Linked DNA regions of Prosthecobacter sp.. The protein of the gene in region 1 interacts with the protein of each later gene in a pairwise test. Links are inferred from orthologs where the notes say so. Each region holds a gene or a part of one and is shown on either strand. Other genes may lie near its edges.

Evidence for each region.
Region 2: the proteins of U1A53_RS02390 (region 1) and U1A53_RS01480 interact in binary tests that used the Escherichia coli proteins (3 or more experiments, as listed by UniProt). The link is inferred for Prosthecobacter sp. from one-to-one orthologs.

The regions. Positions count from the first base shown.
Region 1 is NZ_JAXMIH010000005.1:344,541-355,547, reverse strand. What follows is about bases 5,494-8,479. They hold U1A53_RS02390 (ABC transporter permease), read left to right. Parts: upstream 5,494-6,330; coding sequence 6,331-7,629; downstream 7,630-8,479. Other genes in these bases: U1A53_RS02380 (cyclase family protein), read right to left, coding at 8,440-8,479; U1A53_RS02385 (rhomboid family intramembrane serine protease), read left to right, coding at 7,643-8,443; U1A53_RS02395 (DUF4412 domain-containing protein), read right to left, coding at 5,564-6,232; U1A53_RS02400 (beta-ketoacyl synthase N-terminal-like domain-containing protein), read left to right, coding at 5,494-5,562. Outside these bases: U1A53_RS02425 (hypothetical protein), read left to right, coding at 1-577; U1A53_RS02420 (polysaccharide deacetylase family protein), read left to right, coding at 574-1,401; U1A53_RS02415 (class I SAM-dependent methyltransferase), read right to left, coding at 1,351-2,013; U1A53_RS02410 (AMP-binding protein), read right to left, coding at 2,010-3,272; U1A53_RS02405 (beta-ketoacyl-[acyl-carrier-protein] synthase family protein), read left to right, coding at 3,317-4,540; more of U1A53_RS02400, read left to right, coding at 4,537-5,493; more of U1A53_RS02380, read right to left, coding at 8,480-9,075; U1A53_RS02375 (Gfo/Idh/MocA family oxidoreductase), read left to right, coding at 9,202-10,551; U1A53_RS02370 (DUF1501 domain-containing protein), read right to left, coding at 10,552-11,007. UniProt on the Escherichia coli protein: Part of the ABC transporter complex RbsABC involved in ribose import.
Region 2 is NZ_JAXMIH010000005.1:107,598-118,382, reverse strand. Bases 4,743-7,506 are described here. They hold U1A53_RS01480 (substrate-binding domain-containing protein), read left to right. Parts: upstream 4,743-5,529; coding sequence 5,530-6,483; downstream 6,484-7,506. Other genes in these bases: U1A53_RS01470 (hypothetical protein), read left to right, coding at 7,061-7,506; U1A53_RS01475 (hypothetical protein), read left to right, coding at 6,497-7,030; U1A53_RS01485 (PmoA family protein), read left to right, coding at 4,743-5,452. Also shown: U1A53_RS01505 (hypothetical protein), read left to right, coding at 1-1,489; U1A53_RS01500 (exo-beta-N-acetylmuramidase NamZ domain-containing protein), read left to right, coding at 1,622-3,883; U1A53_RS01495 (hypothetical protein), read left to right, coding at 3,920-4,141; U1A53_RS01490 (hypothetical protein), read left to right, coding at 4,116-4,523; more of U1A53_RS01485, read left to right, coding at 4,520-4,742; more of U1A53_RS01470, read left to right, coding at 7,507-7,918; U1A53_RS01465 (prepilin-type N-terminal cleavage/methylation domain-containing protein), read right to left, coding at 7,940-8,566; U1A53_RS01460 (hypothetical protein), read right to left, coding at 8,663-9,100; U1A53_RS01455 (hypothetical protein), read left to right, coding at 9,372-9,842; tnpA (IS200/IS605 family transposase), read right to left, coding at 10,001-10,465. UniProt on the Escherichia coli protein: Part of the ABC transporter complex RbsABC involved in ribose import. Binds ribose. Also serves as the primary chemoreceptor for chemotaxis.

The DNA.
Region 1 (11,007 bases):
GCAAAAGACGGCGGGAGGAGCGTTGGTCTTTACCGTGCATTCCGGCAACTACGACATCGGCGCCGGGCTGTTCGCACGCAAGTTTGGCCGCCCGATCCACACCGTGCGCATGCCTGAGGCCACGGCATCGCTGCAAAAACTGCGCGAGGAAGAACTGCGCGAGGAGGAGCGCCGCCACCCGCATCTGCACGTCCATTACAACGAACCCGGCGGCCACCTCGGCATGGAACTCTGCCGCAAGCTGCTCGCCGGCGAGGTCGTCTGCGTCCAGGGCGACCGCGTTATGGGCGATGTGGCACCCACGCACGCCAGCATCGACGGTGTGACCTATCTCATTCCCCGTGGACCGCTCGTGCTGGCTGAAGTGACCGGCGTGCCGTGTTACCCCGTCTTCTTGAGCCGTCGTGGTCGGCTTGCTTATCGCATTGAAATTGGCAAGCCGTTCCATCCAGGCGGGCGCAAGCCCAAGGCGGCCGAAGTCAGCGCCGCCTGGGTGCCGGTGATGCATGATTTCCTCTCACGACACTGGGACCAATGGTTTGTGTTTGAACCGCTCGTCACCCGCGATCCGGCATGAATGCAGAATCACGCCATCGCTGCCTGCAACGCGCGTATCTTCGCTTCGCCATCTCGTTCACGCCGCTGCTGATCGTCGGCTGGCTGGTCTGGCAGGGGTGGGTGGGCGCGGCGGTGTTTTTGTTCTGCACCGTGCTCACCACCATCACGATCGGCACGTTGGTGCCGCGTTGCGCATTGTTCGGCCGCATGATCAAACGGCTGCCGCAGGCTGGAAACCGCGCGCTGCTCACCATCGACGACGGCCCGCATCCACAGCACACACCCGCGATTCTCGACATCCTCGACCGTCACCACATCAAGGCGATTTTTTTCCTCATCGGTGATCGGGCGGCACAGCATCCCGAACTCGTGCGTGAGATCGTCGCGCGCGGTCATGAGGTCGGCAATCACACGCAGACGCATCCCGCCACCACCTTCTGGGCGCTGCGCCCGGCAGGCTTGTGGCGCGAGATCGCCGGCTGCCAGGAGACGCTCACCTCCATCTGCCCGGAACATCCACCGCGCTTCTTCCGCCCGCCCGCCGGTCATCACAACATGTTCACCGCCCTCGTCGCGCAGGCGTTGGGCCTGAAGATGATGCTCTGGGATGCGCGAGGATTCGACGGTGTGATTCAAAACGTGCATTTCGTCACGCAACGCATCCGCAACCGGCTGAAACCGGGTTCCATCGTCCTGATTCATGAGGCCACGCCCATCGCCATCGAAGTCGCGCAGTCCGTGGTGGCGTTGTTGGCGGAAAGCGGCCTGGAATGTGGCACGGAGCCGGGCGCGCTAACGTTCAGCAACGATGAGGTGGTTGTTGAACGGCGTTCCGCCCCATAACGGCTCCGCGCGCACCCGCAGCCCGGCGGAACTGAGCACGGACTCGAACAAAGCACGGTCGGGATAGCAAACAGGCGCCGCCTTCATCCAAAACGTCAGCTTGGCGAACCAATCACCCGCCACGGTGATGCGGAAACGCGTCGAATCATCCGCCAGACAACTGCGGATGATCAATTTCCCTCCTTCCTCCACTCGGGCCGCCGCCGCGTGCAGCAGCGTCTCCTGCTCCACACGCGTGAAGAATTGCAGGATGTCGAGGATCACCACATTTCCGCCAAAATCCGGCAGTCCGGTGCGCGCATCGCCTGCCATGAAGCTCAAACCCGCATAACCACCCTGCCCTGTCATGACTTGCGCACTGGCGATCTTCCGCGTGTCGTAATCAAAGCCGATGATGTCCGGCGTGAAGCCGGATTCACGCAGATAAAAGGGCAGCAGGCCGAGGCCGCAACCAATGTCGAGCACCGGCAGCGCTGATCCGGCCAGCTCACGTGTCACCGCCGTATAAACCGGGTCTGAACGCAGCTTCATCGCCGTGTAACAGCGGTCCCAGCGCTTGGCGCTGAGCGAGGCGATGTGTTTCAAGGCGGCGGCAGGCAGCGGGGTATTCATGATTTTCCAATCCATCTACGCGGCACTTCCCACGGTGCCAGCAATGAGCAGGCTTTGGTTTTGAACGCGGCGTCGATCTCCGCCTGTGGCACATCGAGTTCGGCCACGATATCCTGACAGCGCTCGGGATCACGGCTCGACGCCCCTCGAATCGTCACCCTCGGCAGCTCTGCGGCACGCTTGATCTTTTCGCCGATCTCGGCCGGGCTCAGCTTGCGGCCGGCCACGTTGATGCCGCCTCCGATGCACTGTTCGAACATCAAGCGCTCTCCACTCGGGTCGATCTGGTCGCTGGTGGTGAAAAAACCGCCGCCATAGCGCTCCTCCGGCAGCAATTCATCGTACCCAAGGCCCACCGAACTGCTGGTGACGACCAGGCGGCCTTTATGATCCGTCTGTGTCTGCACACCGGGCAGGAGTGAGCCGAGATCACGCGCATCACTGCGCAAAACGTCCGAATCATCCCACGACACCGCCCCGCATTCGCTCGTGCCATACAGGTTATGAATCTTCAGCCCGTGCTTCTCCAGCGCAAGACGCTCCAGTTCGAGTGTGAGCGGTGATCCGGCGGAAATCGCAAGGCTGACATTGCCAAACCGCACCTCGCCCATCAGCCAGGCCTTCCACAAGGCCGGAACGCCCGGCAGAAAGACACGCGCGTGATGTTTCATCGCCTCCATCAACGGTTGGGCAAACGGCTGCGGCGCAAAACAAGTCGGCACGCCGTTGAACAGCGTTTGCAGCACCGTCATCGTCAGGCCGAACGAGTGCGCGCATGAAATCGCCGCCACCCCCACGCCGTGCGCGCCAAGATCGAGCGCCGCATGCAGGCGGTCCACATCGGCGGCGATTTGATCGAGCGTGAAGAATTGGCAGCGACGCAGACCAGAACCACCGACGGTTTGTTTGATCAGTGCGGTGCCTGCGGGCGGTGGAATGGACGGAACACGGCGCTGACGGTCTTTTTCCACCAGATGCACCGACACGTCGTGGAGAAACCCGGCCAGCAACGCACGCAAAACCTCCGGCGCATCGCCCTGCACCAAAACGTGATCCCCAGCAGGCTTCATCGCCCGTGCTTCGTCATCAAGCTGGCGGAAGGTCGTGGCGCTGCCGTCGGCTAGATACAGGGCCGCCTGCGCGCCGCGCTCTGCCACAATACGTTCCCAGCGTTCACCAAACATTTGCAGTCCTTGCGACGAGGCGTAATCCATGTCCTGCGTCGTGCCGTAGAATGAACACTTGCGTGGGCAGTTCAACCACCGTGCGCGACGAATCTCACCTGTTTCCAATCTTTTCTTCCGTGCCGCCACCCCCACGCCAGCGCATCGCCATCACCGGAGCCGGGATTGTTTCGCCGCTGGGCCTGGGCTGGCAGGCGAATGAGCAGTCGTTGGCGGCGGATCGCATCGCGTTCCGGCCGGTCGAGCTTTTCGACACGACCGGTCTCATCGCCAAAACTGCCGGGGTGGTCGATGTGCCTGCGGAAAACCTGTTTCACCGTGTTTCCGCGCACAAACAGGCCTTCGTCGATCGCGGCACGCGCATGCTGCTCCTTGCCATCCGCGAAGCGCTGGCCCAGGCCGGGCGTGAAACCATGGACGGCATCGACGCGATGGTCATCGGCACCTCCGCCGGGGCGATGCCGCTGGGCGAGGCCTATTTCGAAAACGCGCGCCAGGATGCAGGACGTGTCCCCTCCCAGCTTTCCCGTGCGGAGCATTACCAGCCACAGCGCCAGATGAGCAGCATCGCCGCCGAATTCGGCTGGCGTGGCCCGGTCATCATCGTTTCCAACGCCTGCGCCTCCGGTGCCAACGCCATCGGCTGGGCGGCCGACATGATTCGTTCTGGCAGGGCCAAACGCGTGATCGCTGGCGGCTACGATGCGCTCGCAAAACTCGTGTTTTCCGGATTCGACAGCCTGCACGCCCTCGCCCCCAGCGGCATTCCACGCCCCTTTGATGCGCAGCGCGATGGCCTCGCGCTGGGTGAAGGTGCCGCCGTGATGCTGCTCGAAGCCGAGGATGCGCGCCAAAGCGACGCGCTGGGAGATGTGGCCGGCTATTCGACCGCCACCGACCTGCATCACCTCACGCAGCCCGACCCCGAGGGAAAAGCCGCGATCCGCACCATGACGAGCGCCTGCGCCCAGGCCGGTGTTTCTCCGGCGCAAATTGGCTATGTGAACTCCCACGGCACCGGCACGCCCTTCAATGACGTGGCCGAAGCCGCCGCCATCGCCGCTTGGGCGGGTGATGCTGTGAAAAACATTCCCGTCAGTTCCACCAAATCGGCGATGGGTCATCTCCTCGGCGGTGCCGGAGCAGTCGAGGCGGTGATCTGCCTGATGGCGTTGCGCGGCCAATGGCTCCCCGCGAGCCTGAACGTGCGCGAGGTCGATCCCGCCGTGTGCTTTGACCTCGTGCAAAAATTCCGCCAAGCCCGTTTGGAGCATGCGCTGACCAATTCCTTCGGCTTTGGCGGCACAAACGCGACCCTCGTCCTGCAAAGGAGGACCGCATGAACACGAGCGACATCCATATTCGCGGTGTTGGAGCCGTGAGCGCCGCAGGCTGGAGCGCCGCTGACCTGCTCAAGGCCGTGCGTGCTGGAACGCCGCTGCCAGCCACCGGCTGCGCACGTCCCGGCGATGAGCGCACCTGGCCCTGCGAGACGCGCCTCGTTCCCGCCGTGCCGCCGGAAAAGATCTCGCGTCATCCACGCCTCCGCCGCTCAAGTGCCATCACGCGCTACTCGGTGGCCGCCGCACTCGAGGCGCTGGCCGATGCCGGGCACGACCCTGCGGCTCCGCCACAGGGGCTGGGCATCCTTTTCATCATGATGAACGGCTGTGTGAACTACACAGGCCGCTTCTACCACGAGGTGCTGCAAAATCCCGCGCAAGCCAGCCCGCTCATCTTCCCGGAAACCGTGTTCAACGCACCTGCCTCGCACCTCGCCTCCTTCCTCGGCATCGACGGTGCGGTCAGCACGCTCGTGGGCGCGCCGAACACGATCATGGAGGCGCTCGACACCGCCACGTTCTGGATTCACAGCGGCCTCGTCGAGGAATGCCTGCTCATCGCCGCCGAAGAGTGCGACTGGCTCAGCGCCGAGGCGCTCACCTATTATCACCCACAGCTCATCGCGTCCGAAGGAGCAGGTGCGCTGCTGCTCTCCGCCAGCAGTGGCGGCCCGCGTGTGCGTGATGTGATCGGCCCGCTGGCCTATCTTTCCTGGCAAGAACGCTGCGCCTTGCTGCCGGAACTTGCGGCACAAACACAGGCAAAGCTCCGCGAACCAGCCACCCTCATCGACGACCGCACCGGCATCTCCAAACTCGACCGTGCGGAGACAACCGCGTGGTCTGGGAGCCCATGGCAGACCGTGCTCAGCCCGAAGCTCGTTCTGGGCGAGAGCATGGGCGCCAGCGCGGCCTTGCAGCTTGTGCTCGGAACTCTGGCAACACGTGAAACGCAGCAGCCTGTGGTCATTTCCATGCCCGGCGCCAACACGGCGGCCTACGCGTGCGTGTTGACGCCATGACTCACTTCGGCGGCGCTCCACCCGGCGCCATCGGCATCTTCATTTCACTATAGCCTTCCGGGGCGGTGAACTCCTTGGCATCCACCTCCTGCTCCTTCGCGGAAATGAGCTGAGTGACCATGTTTTTGCCCATCATCGTCATCTCCGACTTCACCACCATGCCGCTGAAATCAGACGCCTGAGGTGCGAGACCGGCCATCGCGTTGCCCATCGCCTTGCCCAGCTTGTCATTGATCGCGTTGATCTCCGCGAACTTCGGAAAGTCCTTCGCCACCCAAAAGCGCCCTTTGCCGAGCTGGCCTTCCCAGGTGAAAATCTCGGCCTCCCAGTCGCCGATCTTTTCTTTTTGCCCCGTCGCCACCGGCTTGGTGGCCGGCTGCTTGTCGAGCGGGGCCGAGGCCTTGGCCGCCATCTCCAGCGCCGTCTTCATCGTCGCCAGATCCATCTTCATGAGCACTTTCTGCGTGTGCATGAGCATCATCATGCCCTCCGCCCCCACCATCACGCTCATCTGCGTCCCCACATCCACACGCGCCTGCTCGCCTTTGATCTTCGTGACCGTCTCCTTCTCCTCACCAGCGGTGTTGGTCTTCTGAATGATGACCCAGTCCGCACGAGCGAACGCGACAGTGCAAAACAGGACGGCGAGAACGCGAATGGAGGTTTTCATGATGCCTTGAGGCTACCCCATGACTGTTTGTGCGGTCAATCCTGATCATCTCCGGTCTTGAACGGCGTTCATCCACTCCGCATGATCGTTCTTTCCGCATGAGCCGCCTCCTTGCCTTCATCCGCCATCACCTTGCTGGTTCCGGCATGCTCGTCGCGCTGCTGCTGCTCTGCGCCTTCTTCAGCATCGTCACCTGGACTGAGCAACATCCGCAGGACGCGGCGGCGGCGAAACAACTGGCCGCACAGATCGCTCCCAATGCCAAAGTGCTCATCGTCGTGCGCCCGCAGGCCGAGGACATCGCCTTTGCGGAAGCTCTGAACGCCGCGCTCGGCTCTCGTGGCGAAATCGTGAAGGGCGAGCCAAAAGACGCCCGTGTCGCATTGCAACGCGCCGCAACCTCCGGCGGGCTCGATGTCATCGCCTGCAATCACGCCACGGCCTCCTGGCTCGTGTTCAGCGATCTCGCCACCGACTTCCCCGCGCTCAAGGACGCTCGCGTGCTCAAACCGAGATCGCAGGCATGGCCGAACTTCCTCAAAGCGGACAACCTGCTCAACATCGCCAATCAAATCGCCGTCATCGCCATTCTCGCCATCGGCATGACACTGGTCATCATCACCGGTGGCATTGATCTGAGCGTGGGCAGCCTGATCGCTCTCTCCGCCGTCGTCACGGCGATGATCGTGCGCGATTGTTTTGAAGGCACGAGCGCGAGTGTGATGGAAATGTTCCTGGCAGGCCTCGGCGGCATCGCCTTGTGCGGCGTGTGTGGCTTGATCTCCGGCACCTTCATCACACGCCTGCGCATGCCGCCCTTCATCGTCACACTGGCCATGATGCTCGTGAGCAGCGGTCTCGCGTATCGTCTGGCGGAGAATCAATCCGTCTATCAGGTGCCGGACTCCTTCGTCTGGCTCGGTCGTGGGTCCGACCTTTTCGGCCTGCCGAACGCCGTCGTGCTCATGCTGCTGCTTTACGCCGCCGCGCATGTCGTGATGACTCAAACCAGCCTCGGCCGTCATCTTTACGCCGTCGGTGGCAACACCGAGGCCGCGTTCCTCTCCGGTGTACCGGTGAAACGCGTCATTCTCATCGCCTACATCCTCTGCGGCCTGCTCGCAGGCCTTGGCGGTGTGGTCACGGCATCGTTGCTCAAAAGCGGATCGCCCACCTACGGCCAGATGTATGAACTGTATGTCATCGCCGCTGTCGTGGTCGGCGGCACGAGTCTCAGCGGCGGCAAAGGCACCATGTCCGGCACCTTGATCGGCGCTTTCATCATCGCTGTGATTCAAAACGGCATGAACCTCACCAACGTCGAGAGCAACACCCAGAAAATCGTCCTCGGACTCGTCATTCTCAGTGCCGTGCTCGTGGATCGGGTGCGAAAGTGAAACTCATCATCCCATGTTCAATTCCTGGTTCCCCGAATCTCAAGACCGCCTCCCGCTGACCTGGTGGAAGCAGCACCCCGTCTATCTCGCCGCAATCATCGCGCTCGTCGGTGCCGCGAGCATGATCGTCACCGCCGTGCTCGGCTACGGCGTCATGGCGCACCTTGTCTTCACCTTCGACAGTACCTTCAACCAGCTCCATCTCTGGACGCCGCTGACCTACGTCATCGTCAATCCACCCAGCCTGTGGATTCTCATTGGCTGCTACCTGCTCTGGAATTTCGGCGAGGCCGTGGAGCGCCATCTCGGCCGCCGTGCCTTCGTGCGCCTGCTGGCCTTGCTTTTGCTGGTCTCACCGCTGCTGATCACTTTGTTTGGCCTCGCAGGTGTTCGCGGTTTCGCCTGCGCAGGCATAATGCAGCTCGAGTTCGGCGTCTTCATCGCCTTCGCCACGCTTTATCCGCGTGCGAAAATCAGCATCATCATCCTCACCATCGACGCCTGGGTGCTTGCCGCTATCTTCGTCGGTCTGAATGCCCTCAGCAGTCTCGCCGCACGCGACTGGGCCTCCCTGCTCCTCCTCGCCGCCAACGTCGGCACCGCCTACGCTTTCATCCGTTACGAAACAGGCGAGTTGAAGCTGCCCTCGATGCCCAAACCCTCTCCCAAGGCCAAAAAGCCCGCGAAAAATGCCACTCCGACCGTCGATGACATCCTCGACAAAATCAGTCGTCAAGGCATGCAAAGCCTCACCGCCGAGGAGCGCCGCATTCTGGACAAGGCGAGCGATGAAATGAAACGCCGCGCCGGTTAGCGCAGCACCACCCGGCACGGTGCCCCGTCCGCGCCTTCGAGTTTGATCGGTAGGCAGATCAGCTCGTAGTAGCCGGGCTTGATCTCGGCCAAGTTGAGGCCCTCGATCACCCAGATGCCCGCGCCGAGCAGGATCTGATGCGTTTCGACAACATCCTTCCCATGACCGCCGATGCTGAGGTAATCGACCCCGACCGTCATGACCTCGTGATCGACGAGGTATTGCGCGGCGTCGGCGCGGATGGAGATGAAGTCTTTGTCGAACTCGTTCATCGCCCAGCTCCGTGTTGAATTGCGCGTCTTGAACAACACACGCTGCCGGGGCGAGAGTTTGAGCTTCTTCAAATCATCCACCGTGATCTGCATCTGATCCTCGCACTCGATCTCAAACACGCGGCAGCGGCCGATCACCGCCTCGAATGGCATCTGCTCCATCGTGATGCCATCCGCGATGAAATGCCGCGGCGCGTCCATGTGCGTGCCGGTGTGGGCGCTCATGCTGAGGTGAGTCAGGTTGCACACCGCGCCGTCTTCCATGCGGTTCACGCGCTTGATGTGGCACTCGGGATCACCGGGCCAGGTCACCATGCCGTCGCGCAGCGACACGGAGACGTCTTTCCAAGGGCGTTTCATAGGCAATAAATACGACACAACCTGCATTATTGACACACTGAAAGACAGCTTTAACAGCGAGCCCCTGGATATCGGGGCGGCAAGCGACGGCGCAAGAGCGGGCTGAAGCTGCCCGTTTGCATGCGCATGCCCCAGCCTTCCACGCTTCCTCGCCGCCAGTTTGTCAAAACCGCCGCCGCAACGGTCTTCGGCTTCCAAATCGTCCCGCGTCACGTCATCGGCGGCCCCGGCTTCACGCCGCCGAGTGAAAAGGTCAACCTCGGCTGCATCGGCATCGGCGGACAAGGCGGCGGCGACATCCGCGACCTGGATGAGTCCGGCCTCGCCAACATCGTCGCGCTTTGCGATGTCGATCTCGATCACGCCGCCGGCACGATCAAAAAATACCCCGGAGCGAAGCTCTACCGCGATTACCGCGAACTCATTGAGAAGCAGAAGGACATCGACGCCGTGCTCGTCGCCACGCCGGATCACGTGCATGCGCCCGCGAGCATCATGGCGATGCGGGCGGGCCGTCACGTTTATGTCGAGAAGCCGCTTGCCCATACCATCGCCGAAGCACGTGCGATGCGCGATGTCGCGAAGGAAACCAACCGCGTCACACAGATGGGCAATCAGGGCCACGCCAGCGAAGGCATCCGCCTCACTCGCGAGTGGATTCAGGCCGGTGCCATCGGCAAAGTCACCGAAGTGCATGTGTGGTCCGACCGCCCTGGCAAATTCTGGGATTCCCAAGGCAAGGCCTATCCCACCGACACGCCACCGCTGCCGAAGAACCTCGATTGGAACCTCTGGCTCGGCCCGGCGAAGGAGCGCGCCTATCACCCCGACTTCTGCCCGCGCAAATGGCGCGGCTGGTGGGACTTCGGCTGCGGTGCGCTCGGCGACATGGCCGTGCATAACGCCGATCCCGCCTTCTACGCGCTCGATCTCGACGCGCCCGACTGGGTCGAGGCCGAAAACGGCCCGAACAACAACCAGTCCTTCCCAGTTTGGAGCATCATCACCTACCACTTCCCCGCCAAAGGCGACCGCCCCGCCGTGAAAATGGTCTGGTATGACGGCGGCAAGCTACCACCACGTCCCGAAGGCCTCGAAGAAACCCGTAACCTCGGCGACAACGGCATCTATTTCGTCGGCGACAAAGGCTGCATCCTCGCCGGTGGCTGGTCCGGCACTCCACGCATTGTGCCCGAGTCGAAAATGCAGCAGTTCGTCATCCCCGCCAAAACGATCCCGCGCTGCCTGAGCGGCCATCGCAAAGAATTCCTCGAAGCCTGCAAAACCGGCAAACCCGAGGATGCGAAGAGTGGTTTCTGGTATTCTGCCCCCTTCACCGAATCGTTGCTCGTCGGTCTCCTCGCCGTGCGCTTCGGCAAACGCGTCGAATGGGACACGAACGCGCTCAAATCGCCCAACACGCCCGAAGCGGACGCGATCATCCACAAAGCCTATCGCGCAGGTTACGGCATCTGATCACGCCAGCAACTTCGGCACCAGCTCGCCATGCACGTTCGTGAGGCGCATGTCGAGTCCTTGGAACTTCACGGCGAGTTTCGTGTGCTCGAAACCGAGCAGATGCAGCAGGGTGGCGTGCAGATCGTGAACGTGAACGGGATCTTCCGCGACGTTGAAACCAAATTCATCGCTCTGACCGAGCGTGAAGCCCGGTTTCATGCCGCCGCCGGCAAACCACATGCTGAAGCAATTCGGATGATGGTCGCGCCCATCGCTGCCCCCCTGCACCATCGGCGTGCGGCCAAATTCGCCGCCCCAGATGACGAGCGTGTCCTCCAAGAGACCACGCTGCTTCAAATCGCGCACGAGCGCGGCACAGGGCTGGTCGGTGAGGCCACATTGATCCTTCAGGCCCTTCACCAGACCGCCGTGATGATCCCACGCCTCATGAAAAAGCTGCACAAAGCGCACACC
Region 2 (10,785 bases), 240 kb from region 1 along the record:
GGGGGATGCGCCGCAGTCGCGCATCGTGACGACGCAGGGGGAGAAGATCACGGTGAATGAGATCGCGATGGACCAGGTTTTGACGGTGGAGCGGCGGCGGGAGTGGATGGCGGCGCTGATGCAGGCGATGCCGCAGATCACGCCGGAGATGAAGGACCGCATCACGCGTGGGATGGATGTGCTGGCGCGGAAGAAGTGGGTGCTGGCGCTGGGCCTGAGCACCGAACGTGCATATGTGGCGGTGGCGAAGTCGAAGGAGCAGATTCGGCTGGCGAACTCAGTGGAGGATTCGATGCTGGCGCGACCGGAGATGCGACGGCTGGATGTGGATGCGCTGAAGAGCTTGGGATTGATCGTGTGCTGGGACGGGCCGTTTTGGGATGTGCTGCAATCCGACGAGCCGTTTCAGCCGATCGTGCGCGGGTTGCTGGCGGGATTGCAGTCGGAAAAGATGTTTGCAGGCATGGCGCGCTCCCTGGGGCCGCAAGCAGTGGAGCTGGCGGCAGCGGAGCGGGCGTTTTATCATCGCGAGCACACGAATGGCGCGGCGGTGGCGTGGTGGGAGGGTGGTTTGCAGGTGGATTTTGCAGGAGGAATCGTGAAGGCGGAGATGGAGGCGCTGGCGAAGGCTTCTCAGTTCACGGCACTGCTGGATGAGCCGGAGGTGGTGTTTGGCATGAGCGGGCAAGGATCCACGACGGGGACCGGAAGGGCTTATTTTGAAGCGTGGATGCGGACGGCCTATGCGGCGGCGCAAGAGCTGACGAAAGCGGGCGTGGGCGGTGAGAAGGCCGTCGAAACGTTCAAGCTGGTGGATCAAGCGGTGCTGCCGGGTGTGATCAGCCTGTATGACGGGACGAAGACAATCTGGCAGAAGGCGCTGGGGAATGATGGGGCGATCATCCTCGACATCGGTGGGAAGATGCCGCTGCTGCCAGGATTGCCGCCGGGGGGCGACGCGGTGCCGCTGCCACGCTTTGCGAATGTGCATGAGATCAAGAACCGCGAGCTGATCGGTGTGTCATGGCAGAACATGGAGACGGCGTTGCAGATGTTGTTGAAGCAGGTGCCTGCGCCGCAGCCAGTGGGACTGCCGCCAGTGGTGACAAAGCGAAGCGACGATGCTGTGAGTCATTCGTATGAGCTGCCGTTTGGATCGGAGGATCTGGTGCCGTGTGTGTCGCTGACGGAGAAGATGTTCATGCTGGGCACGTCGCGGGCGCAGCAGGTGCGATTTGCGGAGATCCTCAGGCTGCCGGGTTCTGCATTGCCCGCAGGCTTGCGGGTGAAGATGAGCTTCACGAAGCTGCGGGAGTTTCTGAAGGCGTTTGCGATGGTACGTGCGCAAAATGGTGGGACGGATGGCTTGAAGGCGGCGCTGAAATGGATGGAGCCGTTTGAGGCAATGGATCTGCGAGTGTGGAGCGACGAGGGAATGGGGAGAGGAAGCGTGTCGTGGAAGATGCACGATGTGCTGAGCTACGACTGATGGGGGTGGATTCAAGCGGAGGGGGAAGAAGAAAAGAAGTGAGCCAATGGGTGGGCTTTGATTTGGATAAAATGATGCGGAGTAAAATAATGGATGCTTCAGCTCCGATCTTTTGGTCTGATTCAGACTCCCATGATTTTACCCCGTATCATTTTGCCATTGCTGTTCTGTGGCGTTGTTCACGCTGACGAGTTTGACTCGCTGCGGAATGTGGTGCGTCAAGCGGTGGCAAAAGGTAACCCGCCCGGAGCGGTGCTGCATGTGGAGAGCGGGGAGAAGAAGATGACGCTGGTCGAGGGGCAGCGGGCGGTCTCGCCAGCAAAGGAGGCGATGACGGAGGACACGGTGTTCGACGCGGCGTCGCTGACGAAGGTGATGGCAACGTTGCCGAGCGTTTTGCTCTTGATGGAGAAGGGCAAGATCGAACTGGAGGCGGAGGTGCGGCGCTACATTCCGGAGTTTCGTGCTGGGATCACCGTGCGGCATCTTTTGACGCACACTTCGGGATTGAGACCTGGAATTCCGAAGGAGCCGGTGTGGAGTGGTTATGACACGGGAATCAAGCTGGCGGTCGAATTGGCATCGGAAGGGCCGCCGGATCGATTTTTTCGCTACTCGGACATCAATTTCATTCTGCTGGGCGAAATCGTGCGGCGCGTGAGCGGCATCGCTTTGAACGAGTTCGCGGCGAAGAACGTGTTCGCACCACTGAAAATGGATTCGACGCGATTTTTGCCTCCAGAGGACTGGCATCCGCGCATCGCGCCGACGGAGAAGGATCAAGATGGCGTGATGCTGCGTGGCGTGGTGCATGATCCGACCTCGCGCAAGATGGGCGGTGTGACGGGGCATGCGGGCTTGTTCACCACGGCGGGCGATCTGACGAAGTATGCGCGGATGATCCTTGATGGCGGCGCTGGCGTGCTGAAACCAGAGACGGTGAAGCTCATGACGACACCGCACACTATCTCGACGGTGTTTGAGCGGCGCGGACTGGGCTGGGACATCGACTCGACCTTCAGCAGGCCGCGCGGGAAAACTTTTCCCATCGGCTCCTTCGGCCACACGGGGTTCACCGGCACGAGCTTGTGGATCGAGCCACAGACAAAGACGTTCGTCATCTTCATGAGCTCACGGCTGCATCCCGATGGGAATGGCAGCGTGCGGGATTTGTATGAGGAAATCGGCACGGCGGCGGCGCAAGGCATGACTTTCGCGACGGCGAGCGGTCCGCCATGGCCGCGTGGTGAAACGGAAGTGCCGACTGTGCTCAACGGCATCGACGTGCTGGTGCGGCGCAAGTTCGGCGATTTGAAGGGATTGCGGATCGGTTTGATCACAAATCAAACCGGCATCGACGCGCAACGACGCAGCACGATCGATTTGCTGGCAACCGCGCCGGACGTGAGGTTGAAAAAACTCTTCAGCCCGGAGCACGGCATTCGTGGCGTGCTGGATCAGGAGAAAATCGGCGACACGAAGGACAAGAAGACCGGTCTTCCCGTGCTCAGCCTTTATGGCGAACGGCGAGCGCCTTCGCCGGAGCAACTGGCGGACCTCGACGCGCTCGTGTTCGACATCCAGGACATCGGCTGCCGCTTTTACACTTACATCGGCACGATGCGCGTGTGCATGGAGGCGGCGGCGAAGGCGAAGAAGGCTTTTTATGTGCTGGACCGTGTGAATCCCATCGGCGGACTCGCCGTGGAAGGCCCGGCAGTGGTGGATGAGGAAAAGCCGACCGCCACGCATGCGATTCCGCTGCGTCACGGTATGACGGCAGGGGAACTGGCGCTGATGATGAACGCGGAGCGCTTCATCGGTTGCGATTTGAAGGTGATTCCCGTCGAGGGCTGGCGGCGCGGCATGCTGTTCGATCACACTGGCCTGCCGTGGATCAATCCGTCGCCGAACATGCGCTCGCTCAATGCTGCGCAGCTTTATCCGGGCATCGGTTTGCTGGAATTCAGCGTGAGTGTGGGCCGCGGCACCGACACGCCGTTTGAAGTGCTCGGCGCACCTTATGTGAACGATTTGCGGCTGGCACACGAGCTGAACAAGCTCGGCCTGTCCGGCGTGCAGTTCACGCCGGTGCGCTTCACGCCAACGACGAGCGTGTTCAAGAATGAAGCGTGCGGCGGCGTACGAATCGTAATCACGGATCGTGCGGCCTTGAAGCCGGTGGAAGCGGGCGTTGCGATCATCTGCACGTTGCAGCGGCTTTATCCGAAGTCTTTTGCTTTGTCGAAGGTGAACACACTGCTGAACTGCGAGGCACTGGTGAAGGCGATCAAGGCTGGAGAGACATGGAAGGCGATCGAGGCATGGTGGGGCGTGGATTTGGCGGCGTTCGGGGAGAGGCGAGAGGGGTTCCTGAAGTATGAACAGAAATGATCTGGTAATAGGCAGAGTTTTCGATTATCCATAGGCATGAAGTCGAACGCCCCATCGCTGCATGGCGAGGTCGATATTTTCCAGGATTTGCTGGCGGATGCGCTGGCAATCCAAGACCGCTTTGTCGCGGAGCCGAGGCTCAAAACGACAGGCAAAGGGCTTCTGAAAAGCCGCGGGGTCGAGGGATTGAAGCAGGATGCGGCGGAACTGGCAGCCAAATACTCGAAGCGCCGTGTGGAAGCAAAACTGGCTCGATAAATTTCCATGGGAGATGGTGGTGCGGCTCAATGCCGCGCTTTGCCAGCATCAGAACGTGCTGCACAAACCCACTTCCGATGGCTATGAGCCCGCACGCAGCTTGTGGGAATCGTGTCGTGGGCAGGAATCCGGTTTGGAGCGTGCCTTGCTGGTCGCATATGAGTGTCACTGCCTGGCACCGTTTTGCTTTTTCAACGGCAACACCTTCGTGGCAGTGGTGCGGCAGATGATTGAACCCATCCTGGCTCAGGTGGCTCCGAACGACCCAGACCTCGCAGCGCAGTTTCGTTCAGTGATCGGCCACTTCGTTGCAGGCACGGAAGGGATTGAGGAAATGCGGGATGCAATTCGCTCAATGCAGCAGCGTTTGGATGGATCATGAAATCCGTCGTTTTATCTCTCCTCCTCGCCGCCTCGGCCGCCGCACAGACCTTGTCCGTCAGCGAGACGGAGAAGGAGATTCAAGTCATGAACGGGGACAAGCCGGTGATGACGTATCACAAGGCGCTGGTGCCGCCGCCACCGGAGGCTGATCCCATTTTCACGCGCAGCGGGTTCATTCATCCACTCCATGCACCTGCGGGCGGTGTGGTGACGGGAATTCACCCGGCGGATCATTACCATCACCTCGGCCTGTGGCATGCGTGGGTGCATGGCGAGCACGAGGGGAAGCCGGTGGACTTTTGGAATCTGAAGGCAAAGACCGGCCGCGTGCAGTTCGTGAAGACGCTGGAGACGAAGCAGCAGGACGGTGTGGCGGGATTTGTCGTCGAGCAGGAGCAGTTGCGGTATCGCGATGGCAAGGGCGGCGAGCCGCTGGTGGTCCTGCGGGAAAAACTCAGCGTGATGACGCGGCTCGTCGAAGGCGCGTATGAGATCGACTACGACATCGAGCAGAAAAACGTGAGCGAGCATGCGCTGGTGCTGGCGGCGTATCGGTATGGCGGTGGCATCGCCTATCGCGCGCCGCTCGATTGGGATGCGACGAACAGCGATTACCAGACCTCCGAGGGCAAAACGCGGAAGGACAGCCACGCGACGCGGGCGAAGTGGATCGCGATGCACGGGCCGACGGCAAAGGGCGAGGCGACGGTGACTGTTTTTTGTCATCCAAAGAACCACGACGCGCCGCAGAAACTGCGGACGTGGGACAACGGGAAAATATTCCTCAACTACGTACCGATTCAGGAGACGGCGTGGGAGATCAAGGCGGGTGAGACGATCACGCTGCGCTACCGCGTGGTGATTGCGGATGGCAAAACGGATGCAGCCGCCTTGAACACACGCTGGGAGCGCTATGCGAAGGAGTGAGGAGGAGGAAGTTAAGAGTTATGGTTTTGCATTCGAGGCTTGCGCCGAAGGGGCGGGGCCGTGCTAGCATGTGACTGATGAAATTCCGCCTCTTCCTTGTCATCTGCGCAGCCCTGATCGCCGCCTGCGGCAAAACGTCGGACACACCGGCCACCGCCACGAAAGGCACCATCGGTGTGTCACTGCTGACGTTGCAGAATCCGTTTTTCAAAGTCATCGGCGACAACATCACCTCCGAAGCAGCGAAGCATGGCTATGACACGCTGGTGGTGAGCGCGGACAGCGATGTGGCACGGCAGAGCAACCAGGTGAAGGATTTCATCGTGAAGAAGGCCGTGGCCATCGTGCTGAGTCCGGCGGATTCCAAAGCCATCGTACCGGTGATCCAGGAAGCGAACGCGGCTGGCATTCCGGTGTTCACGGTGGACGTGCCGTGCAACGAACCCGGCGTGAAGATCGTGACGCAGGTGGCCACGGACAACTTCGGCGGCGGCAAGGAAGCAGGCAAGGCGATGATCGAGGCGCTCAAAGGACAGGGCGGGAAGATCGGTGTGCTGGATTTGAAGCAGGTCGAGTCGTGCATCCTGCGCGTGAAGGGCTTCAAAGAAGTGCTCGATGCGCACAACGCCACAGCGGCGCAGAAGATCGAGATCGTGAGCGAACTCGACGGCGGCGGCGCGAAGGACAAGGGCTACAAGGCCGCCGAGGACATGCTGCAGGCGCATCCTGACATGGTGGGCATCTTCGCCATCAATGATCCTTCCGCGCTCGGTGCGCGTGGTGCGCTGGAGAAGGCGGGCAGGGCCGACAAGGTGGTGATCATCGGCTTCGACGGCCAGCCGGAGGGCAAGCAGGCGATCAAGGATGGCAAGATTTACGCCGATCCGATCCAATTCCCCGACAAGATGGGCGTGGAGGTCGTGCGCGCGTTCCTGCGTCACTCGAAAGGCGAGGAACTGCCGCCGCAGATGCTCATTCCGACGAGTTTGTATCGCAAAGCCGATGGCGCGGCGGATGCTTCGCTGAAATAATCCCGCAAATCTTATGAAACATCTCACTCTCCTCATCCTGCTCGCCCTTGGCCCGGTCATCATCGCCGCCGCCGATCTGAAGCCTGAATCCGAGTTCACCACCACCGACCCGAAAAAGGTGAAGATCATCCACGACACCGCCTTGGAGAAAAATCCCGAGATCGACAGCTTCGAGCACCTCTGTCCCGGTCTCGGTGGCTATCAGGTCATTCACGAGGGCGGTGATCTGCGGAGCTGGATCAATTTGAAGTTCAAGGGCAGCAAGACCGATCTCATGAATGACACGCTCACCGCCTGCCCTGGTCAGTTTCCGGCGAAGGCCAATAACGTCGTGCAGTGGCGTGGCTTCCGCCAGGGCGGTGCATTCATGCCTTACGCGATCATCTATCGCATGATGTCGAGCAAAGACGACGAGAAGCAGACCCGCCTGGAGACGCTGATCATCATCAAGCTCGACAAGGAGAAGTCACGCGTCGTCGGTCATCTGTCCGCCAAGGAAGGCAACGAGAAGGCAGAAGCGCTGGCGGACAAGCTGTGCAAACCGTGAGTTGAAAGGAACTGTGAACATTTGAAACCGATGAACTCCGTTTCGCCGATCCTCTGGTACCGACGCAAACTGCTGCTGGCCGGACTCGCCGCCTGCGGCTGCCATGTCTCTGCCAAGGCCGAAGACGCGCCGCATGTGCGCATCCTGTTTCTGGGCAACAGCTACACCGCGCACAACGGCCTGCCGGCCATCGTGGGCGAGCTGCTGCTTTCGTCCAAGGTGCTGGCACCGCACATTGGCAGCTATTTGCAGGGTGGCTTCAAGCTCGAACAGCATGCGACGGACTCCAAGGCGCTCGCTCTGCTGAAGCAGGGCGCGGACGACGGCAAGCCCTGGGATGTTGTCGTCGTGCAGGAGCAGAGTGTGCTGTCATCCCTGGCGGCGGTGAATGGGGAAGCGCAGCAGTACATGAACGGCGGCCTGTCAAAGCTGGTGGCGCTCGCCCGTGAAGTGAATCCGCGGATGCTCATCGTCGATTTCCAGGTGTGGGCGCGGCATGAGCGTCTGTGGAAAAAGAAAGCTGCCGACGCGCTTTCCACCGGCACCAACGCAGATGATGCCCACGCACGCATCCGTCGTGCAAATGTGAACGCGGTGCAGGTGGCGCTGGCTAAAAATCCGGGGGCGAACCTTGTCGTCAGCCCGGTGGGGGATTTTTGGCGGCTGGTGCAGGACGTTTATCCCGCCATGTCGTTGTACGAAGAGGACGGCACGCATCCAGACATGATGGGGTCGATGCTGACAGGACTCATCATCGCCGGCACCATCGGCGGACGGGAAGTCATCGAAAAATCAGCCTGGATCGGCGAATGCCCTTTTGCCCAGGTGGAGCGGTTGAAGAAGGTGCTGCTGGATCACCCCGAGGTGTTCAAATCCGCAGGCAAGTAGCAAACATCAAGGCGCTCCGGATCATTTCGCCCGCCACGAGGTGATGTCATCTGACGTTTGCGGTATTTTGTCTTTACCGCTGCTGTAAACGGCGGACTTCACCACGAGGAACGCGGCCTGATTCTGCGAGATCTTCGGGTCGGCGTTGGTGGCATCGGGGTTCTTCACCTGGTTGTCGCCATTCGTGTCGAGCAGGATGCGGTAAGGCTGGCCCCACATGTCGTGAAGCTTCGAGGGCCGTGTGGCGCCGACGAGGCCGTGACGATCGTTTTTGGCCGTGGAAAATTGAGAGAACGGCGTGCGCTTGGGATTGAGGTCGCGGCCTCCGCTCGCATTTGCGGCGGGAGGAATGCCCATGAGGGCGTCCACGAGGGAATTGCTGCCGTCGGTAAGCAGTTCGGCTGCATCCTCGCCATTTCCGGCTCCCGTGTTCGAGTCGATAGGGAAGCGGGTGTAGTCGAGCTGGTAGGCGTCGATCCCGCTCTTCAACTCCGTCACCACGGCCAGCACCTTCACACGGTTGGCGTCGTCGAGAACTTTGATGATCTGCGCTCCCGCCAGGCTGACCAGGATCGCGATGATGGTGATCACAACGAGGAGTTCGATCAGGGTGAACGCTCGCGAAGCAGGCTGCCAGTGCGTTTTCATGCTGGGAGTTTACCGGAACCGGCATCGGGGTTCAATACCCGGCTTTGAAAGATACGGCATGGCTCCTTGCCGTGCAGGTTTAGCACGACGGCACCGCTACAATCCCATGGACGTGACCTGGTATTTGAATGCATAGCCGTTGGCACCGGCAATGGCTTCAAACGCTCCTCGTGTCCTGCCAAAATCAAACGTGTAGCTGTACTGCTTGCCGAACAGACTGGACTGCTCCTTGATCGAGCCTTCCCTCGGTTCCCCGAATCCCGTGCTGTAGGATTCCGTTTTGAATCCGAACCCGGGCGACATGCCCGAATCGCCGCTGGAAAGGCCGAAGCCGCTTTCCTTGAGCATTTCTGTGAACCGCAATTCCTTGCTCGAATCGTCCACGCGGAACTTGGCGATGTAAGTCAGTTTTTTCTTCGAGAGGAAGGCCTTTCGTTCGGCTACAAGGATTTCCAGCGTGTGAATCTCCTTCTTTTCCGAAAGCGTTCCTCCGGTGTCATGGGCGTACTTCACCATCTCATCAAGGATGCTCATGGGCTGTTGCTGCTAATTCACTGGGTTGGAAGCGCCTCAATGTTTCGAAGGGGCCATCTCCTCGCAGGCGTTGTGTGCGGAATAGATGGGAAATTCTACAACAAGCGTCTGTCCGCCTGCTCTCCTGATCTTGTGCTGCCTGGAGCCTTTGTTGCGGCGGCAGGGTCGATGAAGTGGACAGGCTGCACCGCCGCGAAGCGAATGCCCGCGCTCCCCTTTTTCCCTTGATCTCGATCCCGCAGCGGAGCACCGGGCAGGACCCCACCTCCCCATGAACAAACCAGCCGTCCTTGATCACCTCCTCACCGTGCTGAATGCCGAACTCGCGTCGCTGACACGGGCGGCACAGGGTGCGTTTGCGGCGGCCACGGACCCGGACAGCAAGGCGGAGAACAAGTATGACACGCGCACGCTGGAGGCCTCGTATGTCGCGCGCGGGCAGGCGCAGCGTGTGGCGGAGTTGCAGGAGGCGGTGCGGGCGTTTGGAGCCTTGTCAGGGAAAGCGTTGGAGTCAGGCGCGGCGATCACGCTGGGTGCGCTGGTGAGTTTGGCGGCTCCCGAGGGCCGCAGTCATTACTTCCTCGGCCCGCTTGCCGGTGGCACGGAAATGGTGCATGAGGGGAATGAAGTCGTTGTCATCACGCCCGCGTCGTCCTTGGGACAGAGGCTCATTGGGCGTCGTGAGGGCGATGCGATTGCTCTGCGGCCCGGTACGCTGGCGAAGGTGGTTGCAGTCATTTGATCAAACCATCCTCGCACGGCCACGAAGCCCAACGGGCTTCCGTCTTACAGCCCAAGGGTGCCGAGCGATAGCGAGCGCTCCCTTGGGTCCACGGCCAACGCACACATACGATATTCGAACCTCAACGAGGTTCCGTCACCTCTCACCGTCCCTGATTCTCAATCCCACACATGCTTCTCATCCCACTCGATGCCATGCGCCTTGAGGAAGCGGCGGTATTCGTCTTGGAAGGTGATCTTGGCATGATGCTCCTCCTGCTTCGCGATGTAAGCACGCACCTCGGCCGTCTTTGATTCGCTGACGGAAAAGACGCCGTAACCGGACTGCCAGTGGAATTTGGCGAGCATCGGATCGCGCTGCGACTGCTCAATGAGCCAGACGGTGGAGGCGCGTTTCATCTCCTTCACCCAATCCGCCAGCGTGATTGTGCGGGCCAGTCGCATCAGGATGTGAACGTGATCCTCCACGCCGCCGACGATCAGCGTCGGACAATCCAGCCGCGCCGAGATGCCGCCGAGGTAGCGATGGAGTTCCTCGCGCAGCGGTTTGTCCGTGAGGAATGAAAATCGTTCCTTCGTGGACCACACCGCATGGATCAGGACGTTGGCGAGCGATTGAGGCATGGCGCGGAGCGTAGGGGAAAGCGCAGAACGGCGTCAACGGTCAAGTTGGTCAAGAATGGTCAAAATGAGCCGATTGAATGACGCCTTGGACCACGATTCCCCGTCGCATTGAACCGAAACGCGGTTCCGCCATGCAGCCCAAGGGTGCCGAGCCTTGGCGAGCGCTCCCTTGGGATTCGCGCACCCCACCGTCCCCCCATCACGTTCCCGGACCGCAACGCGGTCCCGTCACGGGCGACGCGGTGCCGCAGGGACGTTCGGGTGACGGAACCTCGTTGAGGTTCGTGATCCGGCGCGGATCGTGGGTGGTGCGGTTCCCA